2 linked regions of the Sediminicoccus rosea genome follow. The protein of the gene in region 1 interacts with the protein of each later gene in a pairwise test. Links are inferred from orthologs where the notes say so. Each region holds a gene or a part of one and is shown in the gene's direction. Other genes may lie near its edges.

Region 1 (5,157 bases):
TGGCGCTGCGGCGTGAGCGTTTCCATCACCCCCGCGAACCAATCCTTCGCGCGGCGGATGGAGAGGGCCGAGGCCTCGCCGATGTGGCAGCCCGCGACCTTCACGGCCAGGGATTGCGGCTTCAGGCGATGGCCACCGCAGGCGTGGCAGGGCTTGTCCGCCTGATAGCGCGCCATGTCCTCGCGCACCCATGGGTTGTCGCTCTCGCGGAAGCGGCGCTCGAGATTCCGGATCACGCCCTCGAAGGGCTTCTGCACCTCATAGGCGCGCAGCCCGTCCTTGTAGCGCAGCGTCACCGCCTCGCCGCCCGTGCCATGCAGGATGGCGTGCTGCGCGGCCTCGGGGAGGTCTTCCCAGGCGGTCTCCATGCCGATCTTGAGATGCTTGGCGAGGCTCACCAGCGTCTGGTCGTAATAGGGGCTGCTGGCATTGCCGGCCCAGGGGACGATGGCGCCCTCCTTCAGGCTCAGCGCCGGGTTGGGGATGACCAGAGCGGGGTCGAAGAAGCTTTCGGTGCCCAGGCCGTCGCAGGTGGGGCAGGCGCCCTGGGGGGAGTTGAAGCTGAAGAGGCGGGGCTCGATCTCCTCGATGGAGAAGCCGGAGACGGGGCAGGCGAATTTCTGGCTGAACACGGTGCGCTCGCCGCCATCGGCATTCTCGGCATAGGCGATGCCGTCGGCCAGGGCCAAGGCGGTCTCGAAGCTGTCGGCCAGGCGCTGGGCCAGGCCGTCACGCACCACAACGCGGTCCACCACCACCTCGATGTCGTGCTTCAGCTTCTTGTCGAGCTTGGGGGCCTCGCTGATCAAGGTGAGGGTGCCGTTGATCTTTACGCGCTCGAAGCCGCGACGCTGGTATTCGGCGAGCTCCTTCCGGTACTCGCCCTTCTTGCCGCGGATGACGGGCGCCAGGATCAGCAGCCGCGTGCCCTCGGGCATGGCCATCACGCGGTCCACCATCTGCGAGACGGTCTGAGCCTCGATCGGCAGGCCGGTGGCGGGGCTGTAGGGCACGCCGACGCGCGCCCAGAGCAGGCGCATGTAGTCATGGATCTCGGTCACCGTGCCGACGGTGGAGCGCGGGTTGTGGCTGGTGGTCTTCTGCTCGATGGAGATGGCGGGCGAGAGGCCCTCGATGCTGTCCACATCGGGCTTCTGCATGAGCTGGAGGAATTGCCGCGCATAGGCGCTGAGCGATTCGACGTAGCGGCGCTGGCCCTCGGCGTAGATGGTGTCGAAGGCCAGGGATGACTTGCCGGAGCCGGAAAGGCCGGTCAGCACCACGAGCTTGCCGCGCGGCAGGTCGAGATCCACCGATTTCAGATTGTGCTGCCGGGCGCCGCGGATGCGGATCAGGTCGGTCTTGTTCTCAGACAGGGGCGCCTGGGCAGGGGGATGCGCGTCGCGCGGCATGGGGGGCACTCCAGGCAGAATGTTCGCATTGTGTTCACGGTGCTTTTGCACCAGAATAGGGGCGGGTGCCAAGCCTTGGCGCGGGGCTGGCCCGGCCAATCCGGAAAAGCTAGGTTCCGGAACCAAATTGCAAGGAGTCGCAGCGCATGGCCGGTGTGAACAAGGTGATCATCCTGGGCCGCCTCGGCAAGGACCCGGAGGTGCGCAACTTCCAGAATGGCGGCAAGGTCGTGAATCTGCGGATCGCGACCAGCGAGCGCTACAAGGACCGCGAGGGCAACCAGCAGGAGCGGACCGAGTGGCATGCCGTCGCCATCTTCAACGAGAAGCTCGGCGAGATCGCCGAGCGCTATCTGAAGAAGGGCAGCGAGGTCTACATCGAGGGCCAGCTGGAGACCCGGAAGTGGCAGGACGCCTCGGGCCAGGACAAGTACACGACCGAGATCGTCCTGCGGCAGTATCGCGGCGAGCTGGCGCTGGTTGGCGGCCGTTCCTCGGGTGGTGGCGGCGAGATGGCCGAGGAGGGCGGGTATTCGGGCCGCAGCGGCGGCGGCGGGTATTCGGGTGGTGGGGAGCGCAGCTCGGCCCCGGCCCGCGGCGGCGCGCCGCGCTCGGGCGGCTGGGATGCGGGGAAGAAGCCGGATATGGATGACGATATTCCGTTCTGAGCGTTGCGAGGGGCTTTGCCCCCCGCACCCCCAGCAGGAGGCGAGCCTCCTGCACCACCATCTGTCGAAGGTGCAGGAAACTGAGTTTCCTGCCGGGGTCCAGGGGCAGAGCCCCTGGGTGTCCAACCAACCAGGACCAGCCATTTGAGCGACGAAATCCCCAAGCCCATGGACGTGGCCCCCATCGCCCTCGAAGAGGAGATGCGCCGCTCCTATCTCGACTACGCGATGTCCGTCATCGTCAGCCGCGCGCTGCCCGATGTGCGGGACGGGCTGAAGCCGGTGCACCGGCGCATCCTCTACGCCATGCACGAGGCGGGCTACACGGCCGACAAGCCGCACCGCAAATCGGCCCGCGTCGTCGGCGACGTGATGGGCAAGTATCACCCGCATGGCGACTCTGCGATCTACGACGCCATGGTCCGCATGGCGCAGGGCTTCTCGATGCGGGTGCCGCTGGTGGATGGCCAGGGCAATTTCGGCTCGATGGACGGCGACCCGCCGGCGGCCATGCGCTACACCGAGGTGCGCCTGGCGAAGTCCGCCGCCGCCCTGCTGGAGGGCATTGACGAGGACACGGTCGATTTCATCCCGAACTACGATGAAAGCGCCGAGGAGCCGCGCGTCCTGCCGGCCGCCTTCCCGAACCTGCTGGTGAATGGCGCGGGCGGCATTGCCGTCGGCATGGCGACGAACATCCCGCCGCACAACCCGACCGAGGTGATCAACGCGACGCTCAAGCTGATCGCCGAGCCGGAGACGACGCTGGCCGAGCTGATGGAGATCATCCCCGGCCCGGATTTCCCGACGGGGGGCCTGATCCTCGGCCGCTCGGGCATCCGCTCCGCCTTCGAGACGGGGCGCGGCTCCATCCCGCTGCGCGCCGATTGCGTGATCGAGGACATGAAGGGTGGCCGCCAGGCCATCATCGTCAACGAGATCCCGTACCAGGTGAACAAGTCGGTGCTGATCGAGCGCATCGCGGAGCTGGTGCGCTCCAAGCTCATCGAGGGCATCAGCGACCTCCGCGACGAGAGCGATCGCTCGGGCCTGCGCATCGTGATCGAGCTGAAGCGCGAGGCGGTGGCGGAGGTGGTGCTGAACCAGCTCTACCGGATGACCTCGCTGCAGATCAGCTTCCCGGTGAATTTCCTGGCGCTGAATGGCGGCCGCCCGCAGCAGATGGGCATCCGCGAGGCGCTGCAGGCCTTCATCGCCTTCCGCGAGGAAGTCATCCTCCGCCGCTCGCGCCATCGCCTGATGAAGGCGCGGGAGCGGGCGCACAACCTGATCGGCCTCGCCATCGCGGTGGCGAACATCGACGAGGTGATCCGCCTGATCCGCGAAAGCCCGGACGCCGCCGCCGCCCGCGTGGCGCTGATGGCGCGCGACTGGCCGGCGGCCGATGTGGCGCCGCTGGTGGCGCTCGTGCAGGACGAGGGCAATGAGCTCTCGCCCGCCGGCACCATGCGCCTGACCGAGGCGCAGGCCCGCGGCATCCTGGAGCTGCGCCTGCAACGCCTCACCGGGCTCGAGCGCGAGAAGATCGATGCCGAGCTGAAGGAAGTGGGGGCGCGCATCGTCGAGCTGCTGGAGATCCTCTCCAGCCGGCCGCGCCGCATGGAGGTCATGACGGACGAGCTGCTGGCGATCCGCGGCACGCTGCACCAGCCGCGCCTGACCCGCATCGTCGAGCACGCGGCCGATATTGACGATGAGAGCCTGATCGCGCCGGCCTCGATGATCGTGACGCTGACGCGCGATGGCTATGTGAAGCGCACGCCGCTCGATGTGTTCCGAGCGCAGAATCGCGGGGGCAAGGGGCGCAGCGCGGCCTCGACGCGCGCCGATGACGTGGTGGTGCGCAGCTTCGTGGGCCACACCCATCAATGGGTGCTGTTCTTCACGAGCCGCGGCATCGCTTTCCGCGAGAAGGTCTGGCAGTTGCCGGAGGGCGGCACGAACGGCAAGGGCCGCTCGCTGCGCCAGGTGCTGCAATTGCAGGAGGGCGAGAGCGTCACCGCCGTGCTGCCGCTGCCGCAGGATGAAAGCCTGTGGGAGCACCTCCACCTGGTCTTCGCGACCCAGAGCGGCGATGTACGGCGCAACCGCCTGAGCGATTTCCGCAATGTCCGCTCCTCCGGCCTCATCGCCATGAAGCTGGAGGAGGGCGATTCGCTGGTCGGTGTCGCCACCTGCCGCGAGGGCGATGACGTGCTGCTCGCCACCCGCCAGGGCAAGGCGATCCGTTTCGTGGCCGATGCGGACACGCTGCGCGTCTTCGCCGGGCGCGATTCGACCGGCGTGCGCGGCATCCGCCTCGCGAAGGGCGACGAGGTGATCGCGCTGGCGGTGCTCGGCCATGTGAATGCCACGGTCGAGGAGCGCGCGGCCTACCTCAAGCACAAGCGCCGCGCCGAAGGCACGGAGGAGGCGGCGGAGCCCGCGCCCGCGCCGGAGGAAGCCGAGGAGGCCGGCGCCGCCGAGATCACGCTGACGGCCGAGCGCATCGCGGAGCTGGAGGCGGCCGAGCAGTTCCTGCTGACCGTGACCGACCGCGGCTTCGGCAAGCGCAGCAGCGCCTATGAGTATCGCGTCACCGGCCGCGGCGGGCAGGGCATCAACGGCATCAGCCTGAGCCGCCGCACCGGCAGCGCCGTCGTCGCCTGCTTCGCCGTGCAGGCGGGCGACCACATCATGCTGATGACCGATGGCGGCCAGGCCATCCGCTTCGAGGCGGAGCAGGTGCGCAAGACCGGGCGGCAGTCGCAAGGCGTCATGCTGCAACGGCTGGACGAGGCGGAGCGCGTGACGAGCTGCTTCCCCGTCCTGGACGAAGAAGCCGAGGACAATGAACAGGAAGCCACCCCGGAATGACTGACCGCGTCGCCCTTTACCCGGGCACCTTCGACCCGGTGACCAATGGGCATCTCGACGTCATCGGCCGCGCCGCGCGGCTGGTGGACCGCCTGGTCATCGGCGTCGCCATGAACATCGGCAAGGGGCCGCTCTTCTCGCTGGAGGAGCGCGCCGAGCTTGTCTCGGCCGAGACCGCTGCCATCGCCAGCCGCACCGGC
Region 2 (3,872 bases), 3.1 Mb from region 1 along the record:
GATATCGCTCCTACGCCCAGGCGGAGCTGCGCTTTGCCGAGCCCATGCTGGTCTTCACCGGGCCCAATGGCGCGGGCAAGACGAACCTGCTGGAGGCGATCAGCCTGCTCGGCCCCGGGCGTGGCCTGCGCGGTGCGCGCATCGGCGACGTGGCGATGCAGGGCGGCGCGAGCTGGAGCGTCTCGGGCCACTTTGATGACGGGCTGGGCGGCTTCGAGATCGGCACCGGCAGCCTGGAGGAAGGCAGCGCCGACCGCCGCGCCTTCCGCCTGGATGGCGAGAAGCTGCGCGCCCAGGCGGAGCTGGCCGAGCGCGTCGCCGCCGTCTGGATCACGCCGCAGATGGACCGCCTGTTCCAGGAAAGTGCGGGCGGGCGCCGCCGCTTCCTGGATCGCCTCGCGATGGCGCTGGAGCCGCATCTGGCGCGCGAGGCGACGGCCTATGAATCCGCCATGGCCGGCCGCAACCGGCTGCTGCAGAAGGGCCGGGCCGAGCCCGCCTGGCTGGCCGCGCTGGAGGATGCGATGGCGCGGCACGGCATCGCCATCGCCGCCTCACGCCGCGCCCTGGTGGCGCGGCTGAACGCGGCCCAGGGGGGCGTCGCCGAAAGCGCCTTCCCCGCCGCCATCCTCGCGCTGCAATGCCCGGCGGCGGCGCTGCTGGAGGAGATGCCGGCGCTCGCGGCCGAGGAGGCGCTGCGCGATGCCTGGGCCGCCTCCCGCGCGCGGGATGCGGCGGCGGGCGCGACGCTGAGCGGCCCGCACCGGGCGGACCTGCTCTTCACCCATGCGGCCAAGGCCATGCCGGCCGGCCTGTGTTCGACCGGCGAGCAGAAGGCGCTGCTGATCTCGACCGTGCTGGCCCATGCCGGGCTGATCGCCGCCGCGCGCGGCTTCGCGCCCCTCCTGCTGCTGGATGAGGTGGCCGCGCATCTGGACGAGGCGCGGCGCGGCGCGCTGTTTGCCGCGCTGGCCGCGCTGCCCGCCCAGAGCTTCCTGACCGGCACGGATCCCGAGGTGTTCCACCCCCTGGCAGGCCGCGCCGCCCATTGGCGGATCGCTCCGGGGGAGGCCCATCCGGCGCCCCTGTCCCTCGGCGCGTAAATCGGGCATAAACCGTAGGTTCTTCCAGAGGTTTTCCGATTCCCGATGAGCAGCGATTCCCCGACCGGTGACGAGACCCCGAACCAGGTTTCGGACGCCGACTACACCGGCGCCTCGATCACCGTGCTGCGCGGCCTGGAGGCGGTGCGCAAGCGCCCCGGCATGTATATCGGCGACACGGATGACGGCTCGGGCCTGCACCACATGGCCTTCGAGATCATCGACAATTCGGTGGACGAAGCGCAGGCCGGCTATGCCAGCCGCGTGGATGTCGTGCTCAACGGCGATGGCAGCGTCTCCGTCACCGATGACGGGCGCGGCATCCCGGTGGACATCCACGCCGAGGAGGGGATTTCCGCGGCCGAGGTCGTGCTGACGCGGCTGCATGCCGGCGGCAAGTTCAACCAGAATTCCTACAAGGTCTCGGGCGGGTTGCACGGCGTGGGTGCCGCCGTGGTGAACGCGCTCAGCGAATGGATGGAAGTGCGCATCTGGCGCGGCGGGATCGAGCATTTCATCCGCTTCGAGCATGGCGACACGGTGCAGCCGCTCAAGGTGATCGGCCCGTCCGACCATCCGCAGGGCACGCAGGTGACCTTCAAGCCCTCGGCCGCGACCTTCACCCAGGTGGAATACGACTTCCATATCCTGGAGCGCCGCCTGCGCGAGCTGGCCTTCCTCAATTCGGGCCTCGCCATCACGCTGCGCGACGACCGCCACGTTCCCGCGCAGAGCGCCGAGTTCAAGTTCGATGGCGGCCTCGTCGCCTTCGTCGAATGGCTCGACAAGGGCAAGGAATCCCTCTTCAAGCCGCCGATCAGCGTCATCGCCAAGGAAGGCGACGGCATCCGCGTCGAGCTCGCGATGTGGTGGACCAATTCCCCGCGCGAGGTGATGCTCTGCTTCACCAACAACATCCCGCAGCGCGATGGCGGCTCGCACCAGGCGGGCTTCCGCCAGGCGCTGACCCGCATCGTCTCCAAATACGCCGAGGACCTGGCGAAGAAGGAGAAGATCGAGCTGGTCGGCGACGACATGCGCGAGGGGCTGACCTGCGTGCTCTCGGTCAAGGTGCCGGACCCGAAATTCAGCTCGCAGACCAAGGACAAGCTCGTCTCCTCCGAGGTGCAGCCGGTGGTGCACATGGCCGTCGCCGACGCGCTGTCGCACTGGTTCGAGACGCATCCGAAGGAGGCGAAGCTCGTCCTCGATCAGGTCGTCCTCAGCGCCGTCGCGCGCAAGGCGGCGCAGCTCGCGCGAGAGAAGGTGGGGCGCAAGAACGCGCTCGATATCTCCACGCTGCCCGGCAAGCTCGCCGACTGCCAGGAGAAGGACCCTACCAAGAGCGAGCTCTTCCTCGTCGAGGGTGACAGCGCGGGTGGCTCGGCCAAGCAGGGACGCAACCGCGCGAACCAGGCGATCCTGCCGCTCAAGGGCAAGATCCTGAACGTGGAACGCGCCCGCGTGGACAAGATGCTGGCGAGTGCGGAGATCGGCACGCTGATCACCGCGCTCGGCACCGGCATCGGCACGGGGGAGCCCGCGAAGGGTGGCTTCTCGGCCGACAAGCTGCGCTACCACAAGATCATCATCATGACGGACGCGGATGTGGACGGGTCGCACATCCGCACGCTGCTGCTGACCTTCTTCTTCCGCCAGATGCCCGAGCTGATCGAGCGCGGGCACCTCTACATCGCGCAGCCGCCGCTCTACCGCGCCAAGCGCGGCAATGAGGAGCGCTACCTCAAGGATGACCGCGCGCTGGAGGACTACCTGATCGAGAAGGCGACGGCGGGGGCGCGCATGACGCTGGCCGATGGCCGCGTCGTCACCGGCGACGAGCTGGCCGAGGTGGTGGAGGGGCTGCGCCAGACCACCTCGCGCATCCGTCGCCTCGCCGCCAATGTACCCGTCGAGATCGTCGAGCAAGCGGCGATGGCGGGCATCCTCACGCCCGACCAGCAGCGCGCCATGGAGGGCGCGCAGGATTTCGTGACGCGCCTCGATGCCATGGCGCCGCCAGCCGAGCGCGGCTGGAAGGCCTCGGTGGACGAGGCCGGCATCCACATCCACCGCATGGTGCGCGGCGTGGCCGAGCGCCACACGCTGACGGTCGCGGCGCTCCGCAGCAGCGAGGCGCGTTGGCTGGATGACCGCCGCGCCAAGCTCCGCGCGGAGTTCGAAGCGGGCGCGAAGCTCGCCTTCGAGGGGCAGGAGGCGGCCGTGCGCGGCCCTCTCGCCGCCTTCGACCGCATCCTGGCGCAGGGCCGGCGCGGCCTCTCCTTCCAGCGCTTCAAGGGCCTGGGCGAGATGAACCCCGACCAGCTCTGGAAGACCACGCTGGACCCGGCGGTACGCACGCTGCTGCAGGTGCGGGTGGACGATGCCGAGGATGCCGAGAGCGTCTTCTCCACGCTGATGGGCGATGTGGTGGAGCCGCGCCGCGACTTCATCGTCGGCAATGCCCTGAAGGTCGCCAACCTCGACGTGTGAGGGTGGAGCGCGGCCGCTCCATCGGCCGCGCCGATCCTGGTGATCGTTTCCGCAGCGTTTTATCTATCGCGTCTCGCGCGCATAGTCTCGCTCGTGGGAGATGACCTCCACGCGAAAAGGAGACGGTGCCATGACGTTCTTTGCCAGGACCACTGCCCTCGCCGCCGCGGCCGCCGCGGTGATGAGCCTCGCCCAGCCGGCGCCGGCCGCCGCCCAGGGCCTGCCGACCTACTGCGACAATGTGCTGTCCACGAACTCGCTCTACGCCAACGTCAT

Evidence for each region. The genes of interacting proteins can lie anywhere in the genome.
Region 2: the proteins of gyrA (region 1) and gyrB interact in binary tests that used the Escherichia coli proteins (3 or more experiments, as listed by UniProt). The link is inferred for Sediminicoccus rosea from one-to-one orthologs.

The regions. Positions count from the first base shown.
Region 1 is NZ_CP137852.1:4,036,986-4,042,142, reverse strand. Bases 1,859-5,157 are described here. They hold gyrA (DNA gyrase subunit A), read left to right. Parts: upstream 1,859-2,248; coding sequence 2,249-4,957; downstream 4,958-5,157. Other genes in these bases: coaD (pantetheine-phosphate adenylyltransferase), read left to right, coding at 4,954-5,157; ssb (single-stranded DNA-binding protein), read left to right, coding at 1,859-2,080. Also shown: excinuclease ABC subunit UvrA, read right to left, coding at 1-1,412; more of ssb, read left to right, coding at 1,559-1,858. UniProt on the Escherichia coli protein: A type II topoisomerase that negatively supercoils closed circular double-stranded (ds) DNA in an ATP-dependent manner to maintain chromosomes in an underwound state.
Region 2 is NZ_CP137852.1:922,409-926,280, forward strand. The notes cover bases 806-3,872. They hold gyrB (DNA topoisomerase (ATP-hydrolyzing) subunit B), read left to right. Parts: upstream 806-1,148; coding sequence 1,149-3,596; downstream 3,597-3,872. Other genes in these bases: recF (DNA replication/repair protein RecF), read left to right, coding at 806-1,103; R9Z33_RS04335 (hypothetical protein), read left to right, coding at 3,727-3,872. Outside these bases: more of recF, read left to right, coding at 1-805. UniProt on the Escherichia coli protein: DNA gyrase negatively supercoils closed circular double-stranded DNA in an ATP-dependent manner to maintain chromosomes in an underwound state.